Regions from separate parts of the Kribbella sp. WER1 genome, predicted to be linked through region 2. Evidence: riboswitches for the same ligand, from Rfam matches in the RefSeq annotation. Region 2 holds a riboswitch; the other holds the start of a gene.
The links. Region 2 has a riboswitch for glycine ahead of gcvP (aminomethyl-transferring glycine dehydrogenase). Riboswitches for the same ligand answer to the same signal wherever they lie in the genome.

Region 1: linked by a shared signal. The riboswitch ahead of ACXJJ3_RS25505 (L-serine ammonia-lyase) and the one ahead of gcvP (aminomethyl-transferring glycine dehydrogenase) in region 2 are both predicted to bind glycine.

The regions. Positions count from the first base shown of each region.
Region 1 is NZ_CM135186.1:5,240,176-5,250,876, reverse strand. Features, by position in the region: gene lysX (bifunctional lysylphosphatidylglycerol synthetase/lysine--tRNA ligase LysX) at 1-1,537, shown strand, start outside; gene ACXJJ3_RS25535 (hypothetical protein) at 1,579-2,493, shown strand; gene ACXJJ3_RS25530 (hypothetical protein) at 2,490-2,714, opposite strand; gene ACXJJ3_RS25525 (hypothetical protein) at 2,740-2,922, opposite strand; gene ACXJJ3_RS25520 (ribbon-helix-helix domain-containing protein) at 2,919-3,152, opposite strand; gene ACXJJ3_RS25515 (hypothetical protein) at 3,178-3,792, opposite strand; gene ACXJJ3_RS25510 (helix-turn-helix transcriptional regulator) at 3,922-4,752, opposite strand; gene ACXJJ3_RS25505 (L-serine ammonia-lyase) at 4,849-6,222, opposite strand; glycine riboswitch at 6,302-6,394, opposite strand; gene ACXJJ3_RS25500 (DUF3817 domain-containing protein) at 6,392-6,745, opposite strand; gene ACXJJ3_RS25495 (alpha/beta hydrolase) at 6,843-8,210, shown strand; gene ACXJJ3_RS25490 (hypothetical protein) at 8,197-8,418, opposite strand; gene ACXJJ3_RS25485 (aminopeptidase P family protein) at 8,569-9,987, opposite strand; gene ACXJJ3_RS25480 (GntR family transcriptional regulator) at 10,030-10,701, opposite strand, start outside.
Region 2 is NZ_CM135186.1:975,554-986,254, forward strand. Features, by position in the region: gene gcvP (aminomethyl-transferring glycine dehydrogenase) at 1-1,528, opposite strand, end outside; glycine riboswitch at 1,600-1,689, opposite strand; gene ACXJJ3_RS04840 (dihydrodipicolinate synthase family protein) at 1,727-2,608, opposite strand; gene ACXJJ3_RS04845 (MerR family transcriptional regulator) at 2,623-3,249, opposite strand; gene ACXJJ3_RS04850 (bifunctional nuclease family protein) at 3,474-3,968, opposite strand; gene ftsR (transcriptional regulator FtsR) at 3,996-4,691, opposite strand; gene ACXJJ3_RS04860 (FHA domain-containing protein) at 4,678-5,223, opposite strand; gene gcvH (glycine cleavage system protein GcvH) at 5,363-5,746, opposite strand; gene ACXJJ3_RS04870 (DUF881 domain-containing protein) at 5,796-6,680, opposite strand; gene ACXJJ3_RS04875 (small basic family protein) at 6,683-7,015, opposite strand; gene ACXJJ3_RS04880 (DUF881 domain-containing protein) at 7,012-7,878, opposite strand; gene ACXJJ3_RS04885 (CDP-alcohol phosphatidyltransferase family protein) at 7,875-8,471, opposite strand; gene ACXJJ3_RS04890 (YciI family protein) at 8,623-8,991, shown strand; gene ACXJJ3_RS04895 (RNA polymerase sigma factor) at 8,991-10,193, shown strand; gene ACXJJ3_RS04900 (class I SAM-dependent methyltransferase) at 10,162-10,701, opposite strand, start outside.

The DNA of each region.
Region 1 (10,701 bases), 4.3 Mb from region 2:
GTTCGCGACCGCCGTCCGCGAGCAAGAGGACGAGCTGCTGCGGCCCGTACTCCCGGCCCGCAAACTCACCGAGCAGGAGCAGATCCGGCGTACCAAGCTTGCCGAACTCGTTGCTGCAGGCATCGACCCGTACCCGGTCAGCGTGCCCCGGACCGAGACCCTGGAACGCGTCCGCGAGCTGTACCCGAACCTGCCGCCCGACCACCACACCGGCCACATCGTGTCCGTGACCGGCCGGGTGATGCGGATGCGCGACCACGGCGGGCTGTCGTTCGCGCAGCTGCAGGACGGGTTGACGCAGCTGCAGGTGATGCTGACCACCGAGTCGTGCGGCGAGGTACCGCTGGACCAGTGGCGACGGCTCGTCGACATCGGCGACCACGTCAGCGTGACCGGCGAGATCGTCACCAGCCGCCGCGGCGAGCTGTCGATCGCGGTCACCACCTGGACGATGGCCGCGAAGTGCCTGCACCCGTTGCCGGACAAGCGGAAGGGCTTCACCGATCCCGAAGCGCGGGTCCGGCTGCGGCACATCGACCTGGTGATGAACCCGGACTCGCTGCGGATGATGCAGCAGCGCAGCGCCGCGGTACGGGCCATGCGCAACGGTTTCGAGACCCGCGGGTTCATCGAGGTCGAGACGCCGATGCTGCAGGCGGTGCACGGCGGCGCGAACGCCCGGCCGTTCGTGACCCACATCAACGCGTACGACACCGACCTGTTCCTGCGGATCGCGCCGGAGCTGTTCCTGAAGCGGCTGAGCGTCGGCGGGATGGGCAAGATCTTCGAGCTGAACCGGAACTTCCGCAACGAGGGCGCGGACGCGACCCACAACCCGGAGTTCACCTCGGTCGAGGCCTACCAGCCGTACGCCGACTACGTGGTGATGCGGGAGCTGACCCGCGAGCTGCTGATCGAGGCGGCGACCGCGGTGTACGGCAAGCCTGTCGTCCGGCGTGACGGCGAGGAGATCGACATCTCCGGCGAGTGGCCGGTGGTCACCGTGCACGACGCGGTCGGCCAAGCCGCCGGTACGCCGATCGACCCGGACACGCCGGTGGAGCGGCTGCGCGAGCTGTGCGCGGAGCACGGCGTCCACACGACGTTCGAGATGACCGCGGGCGAGCTGGTGCTGGAGCTGTACGACGAGCTCGTCGAGCCGAACACGCTGCTGCCGACGTTCTACACGGACTTCCCGCTGGAGACGTCGCCGCTGACCCGGAACCACCGCTCCGAACCACGGCTGGCCGAGCGTTGGGACCTGGTCGCGTTCGGTGCCGAGATCGGCACGGCGTACTCCGAGCTGGTCGACCCGGTCGAGCAACGCCGCCGGCTGACCGAACAGTCGCTGAAGGCCGCCGCCGGCGACCCCGAGGCGATGTCGCTCGACGAGGACTTCCTGTCCGCACTCGAGTACGCGATGCCACCGACCGGCGGCCTCGGGATCGGAGTGGACCGCGTGATGATGATGCTGACGGGCCAGAACATCCGCAGCACGCTGGCCTTCCCGTTCGTCCGTCCGGCGGCTCGCGAGTAATGGATTAGGCTGGCGTTTCGGGTGGGGACCTGGGGGTGGGGATGAGGCGCTGGGTTGCGCTGTGTGTCGGGCTGGGTGTGTTGACGGCCTGTGGTGGGGATCCGGAGCGGCCGGACCCGGCGGTGTCGGCGTCGAACAGTGCCGTGCCGGCGCCGGTGTCGTCGGTTCCGTTGGGGGCGCCGCTGAGCCTGTCGGCGTACCAGGAGGAGCTGGGCCGGATCGACCAGGTGCTGGGCGGCTCGGCGCAGGCGCTGACCCGGGTCCGGACCGCCGAGGGGCTGGGTGAGGCGATCACGACGCTGGCGCAGTCGCTCAACACGATCGGGATCCGGCTGGCGGCGCTGACCGTGGCGTCCCGGTTGAGCGCCGTACACCAGCTGTTGCAGGAGCGGATCGGTGTCGCGGCGACGCGGCTGACCGGCTCGCTGGACCAAACCGAGGAGGATGCGCGCTGCGGCGGGGTCGCGTTCACCTCACAGCGAGTCCAGCGACAACTGCGGGCCGACCTGAGTACGGCGCTCGCCGAGCTGCGGCGGCTGAAGCTGAAGTTCGGTACGACGCTGCCCGACCCGGGCCCGGCGCCGAAGGAGCAGCGCCCGGCGAGCGGCGAGGTCCTGGTCCGCCGCGGCACGCAGGGATCCGGCCGGCTGAAGATCACCAACGGCACCGCCAAGGACGTCGCGATCTCGATCGTCAACGACGGCCGCCCGCCGGGCAGCCCGCAGCTCATGATCTACATCCGGGCCTCCCAGACCACCACCGTGAACCGGATCGGCGGCACCTACCACCTGTACTTCAAGAGCGGCGCCGACTGGGACGCACAGCGCCGCAAGTTCCGCTCGGACTGCTCGTTCAAGAAGTTCGCGCAGACCTTCACCCCCGACCAGGGCTGGCAGATCAACCTCCAACCCAGCCCAAACGGCAACGCCACCACAACCGAGGTCGAGGCGTACTAGAGGTCGTCCGGGAACAAGCGGAAGGAAGAATGCGGAGTCAATGGCCGCACAGCGCGGAAGTCGCGGCGATCGAGGGTGAGGACCACGTCGGTGCGATAGTCGGCGGCCAGCACAACGGTGACCGCGTCAGCGAGATCCAGGTCGAGATCGGCATAACGGTGAATGACTGTGAGAGCCGTCGCCAACGTCTCGGCGCCGATGTCCGGCACCTGAAAACGCATCCGTTGCACCTGCGTAGTCAGTAGTTCAAGAATTGTCGATCGCGCCGCCGCGCCGAGCCGTGCGCGCGCGATGATCCACCTCTGCCGGGACCAGCGGGGACAGGACCACCGTCCCGGCCTCCTGCAGAAGCTTCCGGCAACTGGGACCTTCCGGCGCGTTGCGATCGAAAGCCGCGATGATGCCGGACGTGTCGGCGACGAGGATCACTCGGTACGCCGGGCAACCACGCCGCGGATCTCGTCCTTGGTCACCGGTTCACCGGTTCCGTCGAAGGTCGGCCAGTCGAGCGGCTCGTCCCAGACCCGGTTCGCCATTGCAGCCAGGTGGATGCCTTCTCGAATGATCTCGGCCTCCGGGATTCCACGCCGCCGGGAAGCGTCCTTGATCAACGCCAGATCCTCCGGATCGGCATAGACGTTCGTGCGCTTCGTCGACATGTAGCAACCCTAAGACACGTACACATCACAACCCGAGCTTGTGCAGGAGGCGGCCGAGGAAGCCGCCGATCTTGCCGGGTGGGTTGGGGTCGTTCGGGGTGGTCGGCGGGGTGGTGGGGGATGTCGGGCTGGCGGTCGGGGTCGCCGTCGTCGGTGGTACCGGGGGAACTGTGGGTTCGGTCGGTGCGGTCGTGGTCGGGTCGGTCGGTGGGCGCTCGGTGACCGGCGGGTGCGTCGGGCCGGTGGACTCGACGATCTCCGGTGTCGGCGTCTCAGCGGAACCAGGCGTGACCGTACTTCCGGCCGTCCGCACCGTCGCCCCGGGCGGGGTGGTTGCGGTCGGCAACTGCGTCGGTACGACGGTAGGCGTCGCCGTCGGGGTGGCCGCGGGGGTCGACGGGGTCTGGTGCGGGACCGTGACCGTCTGCGTCGACTGGCCGGGCTGGAGACCGGCGACCGGGCTGGCCGGGTCCGGGCCGCCGCCGGGGAGCGGGAGGAACGACGCGCCGATCCGTGGGCCGCCGAGCAGCGCGATCACGAACAGGACGGCGTACGCGAGCAGCAGGACGCCGATGCCGGCGGCGACCTGACGGCGCCGCGGGTGCTGCCAGGGCGGGCGGCGGGTAGCCGTGGCAGGCATCGCGTTCACAAGTCCCGCAGGGTATCGGCTCAGCAGTCGTTTCAAACAATCCTTCGAAGAAATTCCACGCCAAAGCGAGACCTTCCGGGAATTCCGGTACCGATTACGCGACCGTAGCAATGCGGTGCGTCAGCGGGTCAGCTCCTGCAGGCCGATCACCGACAACAACCGGAGCTTCTCGGCGGCCTCGGTGTTCGGCGCCGCGGTGTAGACGACCATCCGCAGGTCGCTGCCCGGGACCGCGAGTACGTCGCAGTCGATCGCGAACGTGCCGACCTCCGGATGCCGGATCACCTTCTGCTCGGACCGGTGGAACCCGATCACCGGCTGGTCCCACAACACCGCGAACTCCGGGACCGCCCGCAGCTCCTCGATCAACGCGCGCAGATCCGGGTCGTGCGGGTACCGCGCGACCGACGCGCGCAGGTCGGTGACCATCGCGATCCGGAAGTCCCGCCGCTGCTCCGGTGTCTGCACGATCCGGTCGCCGGGCGCCAGGAAGTGCCGGTAGACGATGTTGCGCTGCCGGCCGTGCCACGGCGACGGATCGCCGGCCAGCGCGGCGAACATCGGGTTCCAGCTGATCACCGTCCAGGCCGCGTCGCACACGCACAGCGGTGCGCCGTCCAGCTGGTCCACGATCCGCTGCACGCCGGGCGGGATGTACGTCGAGATCCGCCCGGGCGACGGCTCCACCTCGCCGGCCAGCACGAACAGATGGTTGCGCTCGGCATCGGACAGCCGGAGCGCCCGGGCCAGCGCAGTCAGTACCTGGGGCGACGGCGAGTCCGAACGGCCCTGCTCGAGCCGTACGACGTAGTCGACCGAGAGCCCGGCGAGCAACGCCAGCTCCTCGCGGCGGAGGCCGGGCGCGCGCCGGTTCCCGCCGGCCGGCAGCCCGACGTCGGCCGGCGTCACCCGGTCCCGCCAGGCGTGCAACGTCTTCCCGAGCTCACCCATGGTGTCCAGTATCCCGCGCGCGATCCGGCCGAGCCTGGTACTGCTGGTCCCATGACCGCGGAGTTCCGGAACGTGCTCGGCACCGTGCCGTGGTGATCAGCACTCGATGACGTTCACCGCGAGGCCGCCGCGCGAGGTCTCCTTGTACTTGACCTTCATGTCCCGGCCGGTCTCGCGCATCGTCTTGATCACCTTGTCGAGCGTGACCACGTGGACGCCGTCGCCGTGCATGGCCATCCGGGCCGCGTTGATCGCCTTCACCGACGCCATCGCGTTCCGCTCGATGCACGGGATCTGCACCAGCCCGCCGACCGGGTCGCAGGTCAGCCCGAGGTTGTGCTCCATCGCGATCTCGGCGGCGTTCTCGACCTGTTGCGGCGTACCGCCGAGCACTTCGCAGAGACCGGCGGCGGCCATCGAGCAGGCGGAACCGACCTCGCCCTGGCAGCCGACCTCGGCGCCGGAGATCGACGCGTTCTCCTTGTAGAGCACGCCGATCGCACCGGCCGCGAGCAGGAACCGGACCGCGCCGTCGTCGGTTGCCCCGGGCACGAACCGCCGGTAGTAGTGCAGCACCGCGGGAATGATGCCGGCGGCACCGTTCGTCGGCGCGGTGACGATCCGGCCGCCGGACGCGTTCTGCTCGTTGACCGCGAGCGCGAACAGGTTCACCCAGTCCATCACCTTGAGCGGGTCGACCGACCACGGGTCCTGGCTGAGCTTCTTGTGCAGGGCGTGCGCGCGGCGCGGCACCTTCAGCCCGCCGGGCAGGATGCCCTCGGTCTCACAGCCCTCGCGGACGCAATCCTGCATCACCTGCCAGATCCGCAGCAGGCCGGCCCGGATCTCGTCCTCGGTCCGCCAGGCCAGCTCGTTCGCGAGCATCACCTCGCTGACCGGCAGCTGCGACTCGCGGCACCGGTCGAGCAGCTCGGCGCCGGTACTGAACGGGTACTTCAGCGCGGTGGTGTCCGGCACGATCCGGTCCCCCGCCGCGGCGTTCTCGTCGACCACGAAGCCGCCGCCGACCGAGTAGTACGTGCGTTCCCGCAGGACCGCGCCCTGGTCGTCGCGGGCCGCGAACATCATCCCGTTCGGGTGGTACGGGAGCGCCTTGCGGCGGTGCATCACCAGGTCGTGGTGCTCGTCGAACGCGATCTCCTGGACGCCCGCGAGCCGCAGCCGGCCGCGCTCGCGGATCGTCTCGACCCGGGCGTCGACGGAATGCGTCACGATCGTCTCGGGGTCCTCGCCCTCGAGCCCGAGGACGACGGCCTTGTTGCTGCCGTGCCCGTGGCCGGTGGCCCCGAGCGAGCCGAACAGCTGCGCCTCGACGCGTGCCGTCGCGGCCAGCAGGCCGTCCTCGGCGAGACCGAGTGCGAAGGTGCGGGCGGCGCGCATCGGCCCCACGGTGTGGGAGCTCGACGGGCCGATCCCGATACTGAACAGGTCGAAGACACTGATCGCCATCGTGTGGAGGTTCCTTCCGGTCGCCGTTGACCGTTTGGTGTCCTCCCCGCTCTGTCAGACGGAGGTCTTCCAGAGGTGCCTCGCCCGCGCGGTGAAGGTGCCTGAGAGATTCTTGGGGAGAGTTGCTCCTACGGCGCCCGGCTCGTGCCCGGGACTCTCCCGCACGGGTTCATGCGGCTGTTGAGTTGACTGACGTTGTGGACGGTACGGCGGTCTGCCGGGCGCCGTCAATCCGGCCCGTGCGGACCGCCCAGATCTCGAAGAACCAGGTGAACAGCGGCGGAACACTGGCCGCCAGCGCCGCGAGCGTGACCGGCCATGACCAGCGCAGCGGGCCGCGGACGGCGAGCACGGTGACGACGTACGCCACGAAGATGCCGCCGTGGATCGGGCCGAAGATCTTGACCCCGATCTCGTTGTCGGACAGCACGTATTTGAACAGCATTCCGATCAGCAACCCGGTCCACGAGATCGCTTCCGCGATCGCCACCGCCCGGAACCACTGTGCATGTTTGGTACTCATCACCGCCGACCCTAACAAGCCCCCCAAGCCCGGTTCGGGGTGTCGGCGGGGCTGCTCCCGGATGCCGTCAGCAAGCGATTGCCGAACGATCGTTCGCATGAAATTCATCCGACGCGTCCTGGTGGGCGCAGTAGTGGTCGGCGTGACGACCGCCGGGCTGACGACCGCCGCCTCCGCCGGTCCACGCCTGCAGTGGACCGACTGCCAGTCCGACGGAGCTCAGTGCGCGACCCTGCAACTACCTGTCGACTGGCGGAACCCGAACGGCCCGACCTTCGGCCTGGCGCTGGCCCGGAGGAAGGCGGCGGTGCCCAGCGAGCGGGTCGGGGTGTTGGTGTTCGGACCCGGCGGGCCGGGTGATTCCGGTGTCGATCGGATCAAGACCGGGATGTCGCGGTTCAGCAAGGACCTGCAGGACAGGTTCGACATCGTCAGCTTCGACCCACGCGGCGTCGCGCGCAGCAACCCGGTGACGTGCTCGGTCGACCTCCTCAACCAGCAGCCGTCACCGATCATCACCAGCGAGGCCGAGTTCCGTACGACGATCAGCTACAACCGCAGGCTCGCCGCGGACTGCCGCGCGCGGACCGGTCCGCTGTACGACCACCTCGACACCTGGCAGACGGTCCGCGACGTCGACGCGATCCGCCGGGCGCTAGGCGAGTCGACGATCTCGCTCCACGGCAGCTCGTACGGGACGCTGCTGGGAGCGCAGTACGCCGAGACCTACCCGCGGCGCGTGCGCGCGATGGTGCTGGAGAGCGTGAGCGATCACAGCTCGCCGACCACGCGGTCCTTCCTCGACGACCAGGCGTCGGCGGCACAGGACTCGTTCGACGAGTTCGTGAAGTGGTGTGACGCGACGACCACCTGCGTCCTGCACGGCCAGGACATCCACGCACTGTGGGCCTCGGAATTGGCGAAGTCACCGGATCCGTTCACGTTGAGCTTCGTCGTGTTCAAGCGGCTCTACGGCCCGGACTGGCCCGGGCTGGCTGCGCTGCTGAAGGCCGGCGGCACTCCCCCGAAGCAACCGCAGACAGGGCAGTACCCGCTGGCCGTCTTCTGCCAGGACTGGAGCCTGCCCGTCCGGGACTACCGCGAGTACGCCGCACACCTGCAGCGGCTGGCGCGCAACAACCAGGACCTGCGCTACCCGGGTCAGCTGATGGCTGTGTCGATCTGTCTCGGTGCACCGCAGGCCAACAACCCACAGCACGTGCTCGACGTACACGGGCTCAAGACACCGGTACTGCTCGCCAACGCGGTCCACGACCCGGCCACGGGCTATAGCTGGGCCCAGAACGTCCAACGGCAGCTCGGGCAGCACGGCGTACTGCTGACGTACCAGGGCTGGGGACATGGGAGCTACACGACCAGCCCGTGCATGCAGAGCGCAATCGACGGCTACCTGATCGACAAGAGGGTGCCGAGGCTCAGTTGTCCGGCAGTCAGGCCGACCTAGCTTCCAGTACCCGGCCCAGCTCGTCCCCGTGCCCCACCCGGTTCGCCAGCAGCCGGAGCTCGGAGCAGGCGGTTTCCAGCGCCTGCGCCTGGCTCCGGCAGTTGTCGACGTACCAGAACGGGTCGTCCGGCTGCGGATCGTCCGCGTCGTCGATGTCGGCGTACCAATGCCGGTTGCCACAGTTCAGTACGCGCACCCGTAGGTTCATGTCCCCCACCAACCCCCGTACGAGGCCGGCTCGGCCGGGCGCGTGGATCGCGGCCCCCCACTGCCACGCGCCGGGCCGAGTTCAGCCCTCCCCCGCCTAGTACATCGGCAGGGAGCGACGAACGTTACTGTTCGTGATCGGTAATCTTGATTACTTCCCGAGGTGCGAGCGGGTCCACTGCTCCAGCCCGTCGGTGGTGATCGGCAGGTCCTCGGTGAGGATCTCCAGCCGGTCCTCGTGCACCACCACGTTGTCCTCGATCCGGATCCCGATCCCGCGCAGCTCCGGCGGCACGGTCTCGTCGTTCGGGTGGAAGTACAGGCCCGGCTCGACCGCGAGCGCCATCCCGGCCTCGATGGTGCCGGCGAAGTACGCCTCGGGACGGGACGCGTCGCAGTCGTGCACGTCGAGGCCGATGTAGTGGCCGGTCCCGCAGACGATGTACCGGCGGTGCTGCTGGCCGTCCGGGCCGAGCAGTTCGTCGATCGACGCGTCCAGCAGACCCCAGTCGCGCAGCCCCTCGGCCAGCACCCGCAGCGCCTCGTACTGGAAGGCGCGGTACGGCGCCCCGACCTTGACGGCGTCCAGCGACGCGAGCTGCGCCTTGTACACCAGGTCGTGCACCTGCCGCTGCGCCGCGGTGTACTCGCCGGTGGCCGGGAAGGTCCGGGTCACGTCGGCGGTGTAGAGCGTCCGGGTCTCGACGCCGGCGTCCAGCAGGATCACGTCGCCCTCGTTCACCGGGCCGTCGTTGCGGACCCAGTGCAGTACCGGCGCGTGGTTGCCAGCAGCAACGATCGAGGCGTACCCGACGCCGTTGCCGGCGGTCCGCGCGCGCCGGTCGAAAGTGCCCTGCAGCCAGCGCTCGCCGCCGCCCCGGATCGCCTCCGGCAGCTCGCTCGCGACGTCGCCGAACGCCAGCACGCTCGCCGCGACCGCCTCGCGGAGCTGGTCCAGCTCCCAGTCGTCCTTGATCCGGCGCAGCTCGGCGATGCTCTGCCGCAGCGCGTTGCCGTCGGTCGGCGACGTCCGGACCAGGGCGTCCAGCATCGGCTCCACCCCAGGCACCGACAGCATGAACGGTACGGCGCCACGCACCGCCGCAGGCAACTCGTCGATCGGGCGGCAGGCGATCTGCAGCGCGTCCGACCAGTCCTTCAGGCCGGGCACCGGGCCGATCCACAGCTCGCCGTCGCGCGCGTTCGCGAAGAAATCCGCCTCCTCCGGGCCGGCGGTCTCGCGCAGGTACAGCGTCGCGTCGCCGTCACCGGAGATGACCAGGACGGCACCCTCGGCCTGGCAGCCGGTCAGCCAGACGAAGTCGCTGTCCGCGCGGAACTGGTAGTCGGTGTCGTTCGATCGGACCGGCGCGCGGCCCGCTGCGAGCGCGATCCGGCGGCCCGGCAGCGCCGCGGCGAGCTTCCGCCGGTGTTCCGCGGCCGCCTCGGCGAGCCCCTCCGGTACGGACACCGACCGGTCGACCGGTCCCCAGCCGCGGGAGATGAAGTCCCGGAATCCCTTGGCGTCGATCGGGCGGTAGGACTTCGGCGTCTCGTCGGACTCGGTCATGACCTGTGCTCCCCTTTGCTGCTGACGGTATGACTCATCAACTCAGGTCGCCGCGGGGGTTTGCAAGCCCTTATCCCGGAAGGCGGCCAGGATGCCCTGTTCGGAGTCGAGCAGGTACTCGTGCAGGTCCGCGGTGGCCTCGTCGTACTTGCGGGCCTCGAGCAGTTCGAGCAGGCCGCGGTTGCGCGCGATGTACGGCTCGTGCAGCTCGCGCGGGGCGGCGATCACGTGGAACAGCAGCCGCAGTTCGGCGAGCAGCCGGCCGGTCATCGCGTCCATCCGCGAGCTGTCGGCGAGCCCGATCAGGTGCTGGTGGAAGCGCATGTTCGCCGTACCGACGGCCGGCCAGCGGTCCGCGCGGGCGGCGGCCTCGGCCACCTCGACGTCGTCGTGCAGCGGCTCCAGCCGGCTTGCGGGCAGCTCCGGGTCGCGCGCGGACAGCCCGCGGACGACGTCCACCTCGAGCACCCGGCGCAGCCGGTACAGGTCGATCACGTCCTGCTCGTCCAGCTCCGGCACGAAGACTCCGCGGTGCAGCTTGTAGACCAGCAGCCCCTCGTGGGTGAGCAGCCGGAACGCCTCCCGGAGCGTATTCCGGCTGACCTCCAGGACCTCGGTCAGCTCGACCTCGGACAGCTGCGCGCCGGGCGGCAGCGCGCCCTCGGTGATACTACGGCGCAGGATGTCGGCAGCGCGCTCCGCCGAGCTGCTCCG
Region 2 (10,701 bases):
GCTCCATCTCGGTGGTCGCGTTCAGCTTCATCGTGCAGGACCCGAGCGGGATCATCCCGCGGTCCAGCGCGTAGTCGTAGTCGGACAGCTTGCGCAGGTACCGCAGCATCGCCGTCTCGGACCGGTGCGTGTTGAACACCGGGTGCGTCAGGTACTCCGTGGTCCGCGGTACGGCGACCTCCGCCGCGCCGAGCGTGTCGTCGTACTGGCCGCCGAACGACTGGCAGACCCGGGTCAGCGTGGCGACGTCGGTCTTCTCGTCGCAGGAGATCCCGACGTGGTCGGCGTCGACCAGCCGCAGCCAGATCCCGTTCTGCCGGGCGGCGTCCACCACGTCGGCGGCGCGGCCCGGGACGCGAGCGAGCACGGTGTCGAAGAAGTCGTCGTGCACGACCTCGACACCGTCGGCCCGCAGCGAAGCGGCGAGCTTGCCGGCGTAGGCGTGCACCCGCTCCGCGATCGCGCGCAGACCCTCGGGCCCGTGGTAGACGGCGTACATCGACGCGACGACCGCGAGCAGGACCTGCGCGGTACAGATGTTCGACGTGGCCTTCTCGCGGCGGATGTGCTGCTCCCGCGTCTGCAGCGCCAGCCGGTACGCCGGGGCGCCGTCCGCGTCGACGGACACACCGACCAGGCGGCCGGGCAGCGACCGCTCGAGCCCGGTCCGGACGGACATGAAGCCGGCGTGCGGGCCGCCGTAGAACAGCGGGACGCCGAAGCGCTGGGAGGAACCGATGACGATGTCGGCGCCTGCCTCGCCCGGCGCCTCGAGGACCGTCAGCGCGAGCAGGTCGGACGCAACGGCGACGAGCGTGTCGCGCTCATGGGCCTGGGCGATCAGCGGCTTGAGGTCGCGGACGACGCCGTTCGAGCCCGGGTACTGCACGAGGACGCCGAAGAAGTCGCCCTCGGGCAGACCGTCGGTGGTGTCCGCGACCACGACCTCGATGCCGAGCGCCTCGGCCCGGGTCTTCACGACCGCGATCGTCTGCGCAAAGGTGTCCGCGTCGACCAGGAACCGGTCCGACTTGCTCTTCTTGTTGGAGCGATGCGCGAGCGTCATCGCCTCGGCGGCCGCGGTGCCCTCGTCGAGCAGCGACGCGTTCGCGGTCGGCAGCCCGGTCAGGTCGGAGACCACGGTCTGGAAGTTCAGCAGCGCCTCGAGCCGGCCCTGGGAGATCTCCGGCTGGTACGGCGTGTACGCGGTGTACCAGGCCGGGTTCTCGACCAGGCGGCGGACGATCACCGACGGCGTGAAGGTGCCGTAGTACCCCTGGCCGATCATCGAGGTGGCGATCGTGTTCCGGCCGGCCAGCTGGCGGAGCTCGGTGAGCGCGTCCACCTCGGAGGCGGGTTCGGGCAGCCGCAGCGCCTCGGTGGAGCGGATCGAGGCCGGGACCGCGGCGTCGACGAGCGCGTCGACGTCGTCGTACCCGAGGAGCTGGACCATCCGCGTGATCTCGTCCGGACGCGGTCCGATGTGCCGGTCCGCGAACGTCGCGGACAGCTGAGGGGTGTCGTTCACTAGAGGCTCCGATGCTGACTGTCGCTGCCGGTGGCCTCCCCCTCTGTCACGCGCGAACGCTCCAGAGTCGCCTGTGACACTCGGTCCGTGGGCCTGAGAGGTTCCGGGGAGGAATTGCCCCTTCGGCGCCCGATGACACGGGTCTCTCCCGAGTGCTGTGAACGGCAGTGTCGAGGCTACCAGGAATCCCAGGACAGTTCAGAAGAGTTCGGGCAGCAGGTCCCGGGCGGCAGGCCGCGCGGCCGCGACCTGCTCGGCGGTCGCGGCCTGCATCGGCCAGCGCACGCGGGTCCCGACGTCCGCCCAGCCGCCGACCGCGGCGAGGAACTTGTCGAGCGCGGGGTTCGACAGCCCGGCCTGCTGCAGCGGTACGACGTGCGCCGCGAAGAACTCGGCGATCCGCCGCTCGACGTCCAGGTCGTGTGCGGTCGCGACCGCACCGTTCGGGGAGAGCGCGGCCACGTTCGAGTAGCTGCCGTGCGCGCCGAGTGCCGACATACTCGCCAGGAAATGCCCCGGCACGAAGATCGCCGGCCCCGATCGCAGCGCGGCGTCGAACCACGCTCTGTCACCACCGGCCGTCTTCAGCCCGATCAGACTCGGCACCGCCTCGGCCAGCTCGCAGAGCTGCTCCGGCGTGACAGCTGTCTTCGCATGCGGCGGGTTGTACAACACCAACGGCACGCCGTCCGCCGTCTCACCCACTCGGCGCAGGAAGTCCAGCATCTCGGTGGGGTTCAACGGCAACCAGTCCGGGGCGATCACCTGGATCGCGCCGGGCGCGAGCTTCGCGGCCCGCTCGACCCGCGACAGTTGCACCTGAGCCGACGGATGTGACGCCCCGATCTGGAACGGCTTGCCAACAGCAGCGAGTACGTCGTTCACCCGGTCGAACTCGTCCTCGGTAAGGGTCTGGAACTCCCCCGCCGTCCCGTGCGCATACACGCCGGCCAGCGAAGTCTCACCCAGCACTTGAGCCTGAGACTGCAGGCGGCCCCAGTCGATCGAGTCGTCAGCGTTCAGCGGTAACAACAAAGTCGCCCACACACCGCGGAGCGAATCAGCAGTGAGTGGGCGCACAAGGAAAAGCTATGTCAGCCGGTCATCCGCGCGCGACGCCGGGCGGCGAGTTCGTCGCCGGCGTGACCGCTGTGACCATCAGCGTCCTCGTCGTCGTGGCCGTCGGCCCGCTCGGTCGGCAGCTCGGACAGCGAGCCCTCGACCTCACGCCAGACCCCGCCGAGCGCGATCCCGAACACGCCCTGGCCGCCGGCCAGCAGGTCGATGACCTCGTCGGGCGACGAACACATGTACACCGACGCGCCGTCGCTCATCAGCGTGATCTGCGTCAGGTCGTCGAAGCCGCGCTTGCTCAGGTGCGCGATCGCGGTCCGGATCTGCTGCAGCGAGATCCCGGCGTCCAGCAGCCGCTTGATCACCTTCAGCAACAGCACGTCGCGGAAGCCGTAGAGCCGTTGCGTCCCGGAGCCGGTGGCCGGCCGGACAGACGGCGAGACCAGGCCGGTACGGGCCCAGTAGTCGAGCTGCCGGTACGTGATCCCGGCCGCGGCGCAGGCCGTCGGACCGCGGAATCCGACATCCTCCGGCATCGGCCGCAGGTCGTCGTCGAACAGCAGACCCTGGACGCCGGCAGTAGCGGCTGCCTCGGCGTGCGCGTCGGAAGCCGACTGCGTCAGATCCGTGTCCCCGGTGCGTGTCACGCCTGAGCCTCCCTGGATACCGACTGGAACGAGTCATCTCCGTGGAGTGACAGCACCCCACGACTTCTTCACGGTAAGCCGCCGCCTTAACCGGGTCAACGACAACCGCGTCGAGCCGCGAGCGTGTCGCGACCGTCGTACGAATCGTTACCAAGTCGCTCTTGTCCGGCCCCGCAGCCTCCGGGGGCTGCTCCGCATCCCACCCGGCTTCGGTGCTGAGCTGGTCAGCTTTTGTCGAAGTCCTCCGGGGTCACCTGGTCCAGGAACTCCCGGAACCGCTCGACCTCCTCTTCCTCCTGTACCTCGTCGGTACCGTTGGCCTCACTGTCCGGAACCGGGATCCCGGCCTCAGCCAGGATCTCCTCGGTGCAGAACACCGGCGTCCCGGTCCGCAGCGCGATCGCGATCGAGTCCGACGGCCGCGCCGAGATCTCGGTCTGGTCGTCGAACACCAGGATCGCCTCGAAGATCCCGTCGGTCAGGTTCACGATCCGGACCTGGCTGAGGGTGTGCCCGAGGACGCGGATGGTCTCCGCGAACAGGTCGTGGGTCAGCGGCCGGGGCGGCTCCATGCCCTGCTGGGCGAAAGCGATCGCACTGGCCTCGGCCGCGCCGATCCAGATCGGCAGGTACCGCTCACCTCCGACTTCCCGGAGCAGCACGATCGGCTGACTCGAGGGCATCTCCACCCGGACTCCGACCACGTCGACTTCGCGCACGCCACCAGCCTACTCCGGACGGAAGGGTCAGGGTCGTGGCAGGCGGGACCGGACCAGTGCTGTGTGCAGACGCACAGTGAGCGCCGCCAGTTCAGCGGTCTGGTCGGTGCGCTTCGGACCCGTGACCTGCTCGATCAGGCCGACCTCCCGGTCCGCCGCGGTCCGGAACGCGCGCAGGTGCCGCGGCTCCAGCCCGTACGCCGCCAGCTCGGCCGCGACCTTCGCGATCACGATCGCGTCGCCGGAATAGTGGTTGCCGGTGGCCACCACCAGGCCGTGCCCCTCGAGCTCGTCGAGCAGCCCGGACGGTACGCCGGCCGCGGCCCGCAGCTCCTCGCGGGTCAGCCGGAGTTCGGTGCCGGCGGCATCGAAGTCGTCGGCGACCGGCTGGCCCGGGGTCTGCGGCAGCGCCGTCGGCGCGACCGGCGGACCTGCCGCGGCCGGCTGCAGGCCGCGGTCGATCGCGCCGAGATGTTCCTTGATCACCTTCAGCGGCAGGTACTGGTCCCGTTGCGCGGTCAGCACGTACCGCAGCCGGTCGACGTCCGCGGCACTGAACTTCCGGTAGCCGGACGCCGTCCGGGCCGGCGTCACCAGCCCCTCGGCCTCGAGGAAGCGGATCTTGGAGATCGTGACGTCGGCGAACTCGGCCTGCAGAAGCTGCAGCACCTCACCGATGCCGCGGCTGCCGGCAGACCGCTCAGGCGGCTCAGGCTTGGCCACTGGCGTAGTACACCAGCCGGTACTTGCCGATCTGGACCTCGTCGCCGTTGTTCAGCTGGACCTCGTCGATCCGGTCCCGGTTCACGTACGTACCGTTCAGGCTGCCGACGTCGCGGACCTTCACGCCGTACGCGTCGCGGCGGAACTCGGCGTGCCGCCGGGACACCGTCACGTCGTCGAGGAAGATGTCGCTGTCCGGGTGCCGTCCGGCGGTGACCACGTCGACGTCGAGCAGGAACCGGCTGCCCGCGTTCGGCCCGCGCTGGACGATCAGCAGGGCGGACCCGGCCGGCAGCGCACCGACGGCGGCCTGGTCGTCGGCGGTCAGCGGCTCACCGGTCTGCTCCGGTTCCGGCTCGGCACCGATCGGGGTCAGCATCGCGGTGTCGGTAACACCAGGCTGGCCGGGCTGGACAGGCTGGGACGCCGGAGCTGCCGCCGGGCGGTCCGCGCCAGGCAGCATCGCTCCGCACTGCGAGCAGAACCTGCTGCCCTCGGAGTTCTCGTGCCCGCACTGGTTGCAGAACGGCATGCTGTGATCCTCCCGATCGCCGGCGGTCCGGCGACGTCTTCGATAGACCCCGTATTGACAGTGTGACGTGCTGGAACAAGATGAGGGGACCTCAACCCTCGACCAGCAGTTGAGGTCCGGTAACGCTATCAGTCCGTGGTCAGCCCTGGTCGAGCTGGCCCTGGTACGCGTCGGCGTCCATCAGGGCGGTCACCTCGGCGGCGTCCTCGACGTCGATGTCGAGCAGCCAGCCCTCGCCGTACGGGTCGCTGTTCACCAGGTCCGGCTGGTCGGCGAGCGCCTCGTTGACGGCGGTCACGGTGCCGTTCACCGGGGCGAACAGGTCGCTGACGCTCTTGGTCGACTCCAGCTCCCCACAGGCGTCGCCGGCCCGCACCGTGCTGCCGACCTCGGGCAGCTGCACGTACACGATGTCACCGAGCTGGTCCTGCGCGAAGTCGGTGATGCCGACCCGCACGGGCCCGTTCTCGCCGGCCTTCAGCCACTCGTGCTCGGCCGTGTACTTCAGGTCTTCGGGGTACACCTTCGTTCCTCTTTCACTCAAGTACAGCTACTGATCGGCTACTGCTCGGCTATTTGGTCGGGCTGGGCGCCGGGCGAGCGTAACGATGCTCCTCCGGCGCGTGCAAGGCGGTGATCGACAGGCTGCTCAACTCGTTCACCTCGGCGGTTCCGCCGATCTGCGGACCGGTCACCTCGCTCACCAGGCCGCCCGGGAAGTTGGCCGCCTCGGCCAGGTTGTGGGACTCCCCGATCGCCTCGATGACGTACGGCGAGGTCAGCTTCTGGCCGTCCACCCGGATCCCCGGGGCGTCGTCCACGAAGTCCGTACTGGCCACCACGCGGACCGACCCGTTGATCTGGATCGCCTCGGCACCGGCGTCGCGCAGTTCCTCGATCGCGTCCAGCAGGTTGCTCGAGGTCATCTTGCCCTGCGGGTCGTTCAGCGTGATCCGGACCCCCTGCCCGACCGCGGCCATGGTGCCGGCCAGGATGCCGAGAGTACGGATCTGGGCCTCGGCCTGTTCGCGCGCGGTCTGTGCCTTGTCGGCGCTGGAGGACAGCGTGTTCTTACGCTCCTCCAGGTCGGCGATCTCGCTCTCCAGCCGGCGGGTGTTCTGGCCGAGGCCGTCGAGGATCGCGATCAGGTCCTCGCGGCGGGCGTTCTGGTACCCGTCGTCGGCCCGGTTGACCCGGACCTGGACGACCGCGACACAGCCGACCAGGGCCAGCACGATCGCCACGATCGCCTGCCCGCGGGACGGCTTGAACCCGGCCTTCAGCCGGCGCAGCGCGAGGTTCGGGGTCCGCGGCTTCGCGGCCGGCATCGGCGTCGGCGTCTCGGGAGCCTGCTTCTCCGGAGCCTGCTTCCCGGGGGCGGGCTTCTCGGGAGCCTGCTTCTCGAGGTCCGGCTGCTTGGGGTCCGGGGTCCTGGGGTCGGGGGTGTCGTCGGTCATGGTCAGGCCCGGAAGATGTGCCGGCGGATCGCGGCCATGTTGGTGAAGATCCGGATCCCGAGCACGACGACCACACCGGTCGACAGCTGCGAGCCGACGCCGAGCTGGTCGCCGAGGTACACAATCAGCGCCGCGATCAGCACGTTGGACACGAACGAGACGACGAACACCTTGTCGTCGAAGATCCCGTCCAGGAACGCCCGGAGCGCGCCGAACACCGCGTCCAGCGCGGCCACGACCGCGATCGGCAGGTACGGCTGCGCCCACTCCGGGACGTCGGGGGCGACCAGCAGGCCGACCACGACCCCGATCACCAGGCCGAGTACGGCGATCATCTCGGCCTCACCTTCGCATAGCGCAACGCGATCGTCGCATCGGCCGGGACCAGCAAGGAATCCTCCGTCGTGATCGTGCTGCGGACACCGAAGTTGCTGACCAGGTACTGCACCCACTGCCCTCCGGAACTCTGCGCGAACCGGGCCGGCATCGTCGCGGTGTCGCCGATCGCGAGCACCGTGTACGGCGGGGTCAGCGAACTGTAGTCGACCGTGATCGCACTGCCGGCGCCGCGGATCGCGGTCAGCGCCGTGAGCCGGTGGCCGTTCACCGAGATCGCCTCCGCGCCGGCCGTCCACAACCCGTTGACGAGCTGCTGCAGGTCGACGTCGAGCAGCCGGCCTTCCTTGGCGTCGGCGTTCTTCGCGTCGTCGATGACGGCCTTGATCCCGGGACCGGTGACCGCGATCGCGCCGGTCTGCAGCTCCAGGTCGTCGAGCTTCTGCTGCAGCGCCGCGCCCGTACTGTCGTTGCTCAGCCCGCTGGCCTGCAGGCCGCGGACCTCGTCGGACAGCTGGGACTGGTGGTTGCGCAGATCGGTCAGCCGGTTGTCGGCCTGGTTGATCCGGTCGATCAGTTCCTTGCGCTGCTTCTCCGCCTCGGGCGCGCTGCGGTAGTTCTGCGCGGCGGCGATCGCGAGCAGGAAGCCGAGGACCGCGGCGGCCACCACCAGCAGCACCCGGTGCCGGGACCGGGCCTGGTTGCCGCCCTGTTTCGACCGGGTCTTGGCGGCGACGGCGTACCCCTCGTCGATCGGGTGCGCCATCAGGTTGTTCAGCAGGGACATCGACGCGTCGACGCGCCGCGGAGTCGTCTGCCCAGGAGACTGGGCAGGGGGCTGCTCGGGGGCTTGCTGGGTCACCCGGCCGTGTCCTTGATCGGTTTCACCGTCTGGACCAGGTGCCGCAGCTGGGCGAAGTACAGCGCGCCGGCCCAGTAGTACAGACCGGTCCCCCAGATCGCGAACGCCCAGCCGACCACGCGGGCCAGCAGGTTGAGTGTGCTGTCGCCGTCGCCGAGCAGGAGCAGCGGGAACGCGTACAGCAGGCAGAACGTGGCGGACTTGCCGAGGAAGTGCACCGGCAGCGCGTTGAACCCGCGGCGGTGCAGCGCCGGCAGCGTCAGCGTGAGGAGGACGTCCCGCAGCGGCAGCGCGATCGCCAGCCACCACGGGATGATGTCGCGCAGCGCCAGGCCGAGCACGGTGGCGAAGATGTACAGCCGGTCCGCGACCGGGTCGAGCATCTGGCCGAGCCGGCTGGTCTGGTTCATCCGGCGGGCGATCTGGCCGTCGGCCCAGTCGGTGAACCCGGAGACCGCGAGCACCAGCAGCGCCCAGCCGTCCGCCTTCGGCCCGAGCACCAGCCACAGGAAGAGCGGCACCCCCAGCAACCGCAGGAAGCTGAGCGCGTTCGGGATCGTCCACACCCGGTCGGACACTTCCAAGTCCGGCACGCGACCCCTCCCTCTCTCCACCCTGGATACCCGTCGTAACTCTACTGGGGTGCTTCGACAGGTTTACGCCCGGCCATGCCGGGGGAAGCCCGGCCTTCCTCAAATCGATACAGTCTCAATCGATACCCTTCGTGCTGCTTACGCTGGGCAGATGAAGTTCCTGGTACTGATCTACGGCAACCCGGAGTCCCGCGCGGTCTGGGACTCGTTGACCGACGAGCAGAAGAAGGAAGGCATGGCGGGGTACGCCGCTCTGCACGCCGAGCTCGCCGTCCGTCAGGAGCTCGTCGCGTCGGAGTCGCTCGACGACCCGGCCCTCACCAAGCAGGTGCTGGTGCGCGACGGCAGGCCGCTGACCACCGACGGCCCGTTCGCCGAGGTGAAGGAGCAACTGGCCGGCTTCTACCTGCTGGACTGCGAGTCGATGGACCGCGCGGCCGAGATCGTCGCGAAGATCCCGGAGGCGCCGTTCAGCGTCGTCGAGATCCGCCCGGTGCGTGACCTCGGCGCGTACAGCTGATGCTCGAGGAGCTGCTCCGCGAGCAGGCGCCGCAGGTGCTCGGCGCGCTGGTCCGGCGGTACGGCGACTTCGACGCCTGCGAGGACGCCGTCCAGGAGGCGCTGCTCGCGGCGTCGCTGCAGTGGCCGAGCGACGGCGTACCGGAGAATCCGCGGAGCTGGCTGATCACGGTCGCGTCCCGGCGCCGGATCGAGGTACTGCGCAGCGAGGCGGCCCGGACGCGACGCGAGGAGACGGTGGCGTCGTGGACTCCCCCGGAGCCGGCGTCGGCGGCCGACGACTCGCTGACGCTGTTGATGCTGTGCTGTCATCCGGGACTGACGCCGCAGTCCCAGGTGGCGCTGACGCTGCGGGCGGTCGGCGGGCTGACGACCGGCGAGATCGCCCGTGCGTTTCTGGTGCCGGAGGCAACTATCGGGCAGCGGATCAGCCGGGCGAAGGCGAAGCTCCAGGGCGCCCGGTTCGCGCTGCCGCCGGCGGCCGAGCAGCCCGAGCGGCTGGCCGCCGTACTGCATGTGCTGTATCTGATCTTCAACGAGGGCTACACAGCGTCGTCCGGGCCGTCGCTGCACCGGGTCGAGCTGTCCGCGGAGGCGATCCGGCTGACGCGTCAGCTGCTCGCGCTGCTGCCGGCCGAAGGTGAGGTCGCGGGGCTGCTGGCGTTGATGCTGCTGACGGACGCGCGGCGGCCGGCGCGGACCACGGCGACGGGCGCGTTGGTGCCGTTGCCGGAGCAGGACCGGTCGCTGTGGGACGCGGCGTCGATTGCCGAGGGCACCGAACTGGTCGAGGCGACGCTGCGCTCGGCGCCGGTCGGGCCGTACCAACTGCAGGCGGCGATCGCGGCCGTGCACGACGCGGCCGCGGACGCCGCCGAGACCGACTGGCGGGAGATCCTGATGCTGTACGAACTCCTGGAGTCGACGGCGCCCGGGCCGATGGTGACGCTGAACCGGATCGTCGCGGTCGCGATGGTGCACGGGCCGGACGCCGGGCTGAAGCTGCTGGCCGACGTGGATCCGGCGTTGCGCGACCATCACCGGCTGGCCGCCGTCCGCGCGCACCTGCTCGAACTGGCCGGCGACCACGCGGCCGCGCGGGAGGCGTACGAGCTCGCCGCCCGGTTGACGCAGAGCACGCCCGAACAGGTCTATCTGCTCGGCCGCGCGGCTAGCTCGGGAGCTTCGGGCGACCCCAGCTGAGCTCGGCCTGCACCTTCAGCTCCAGTACGCCGTTCTGGGCGTACGGGCGGACCGCTGCCTCGACGATCGCGTCGAAGTCGGCGGCCTCCTCCGGCGGCATCAGGTCGCGGGCCAGGCTCGACGTCGAGTGGAACTGCTCGACGTAGTCCTCGACGCGCTGGCGGTACACGACCGGCTCGGTGCGCGCCGTACCGTTCACGTCGAGCAGACCGCGCTCCCGGATCGCGTCGACGACGCTGTACTTCGGGTCATGGTTCTGCTTGCGCGAATGCTTCTGGATCGCCTTGATGACACCGTCCCGCCAGGGCATGTCCACCGGCCCGTGCTCGATCACGACCAGCTGCGCCTTCGGCGTCAGGTGCGGAACGATCCGGGCGAACGTCGCCTCCCACGGCATCCAGTGGATGCTCGCGCCGGCGGTCACCAACGCGTACGGGCCGTCGAGGTCGGCGGACTCGATCGGATTCACCTGCCAGCTCAGGTGCGGGTGGTCCCCGCCGGGACGCTG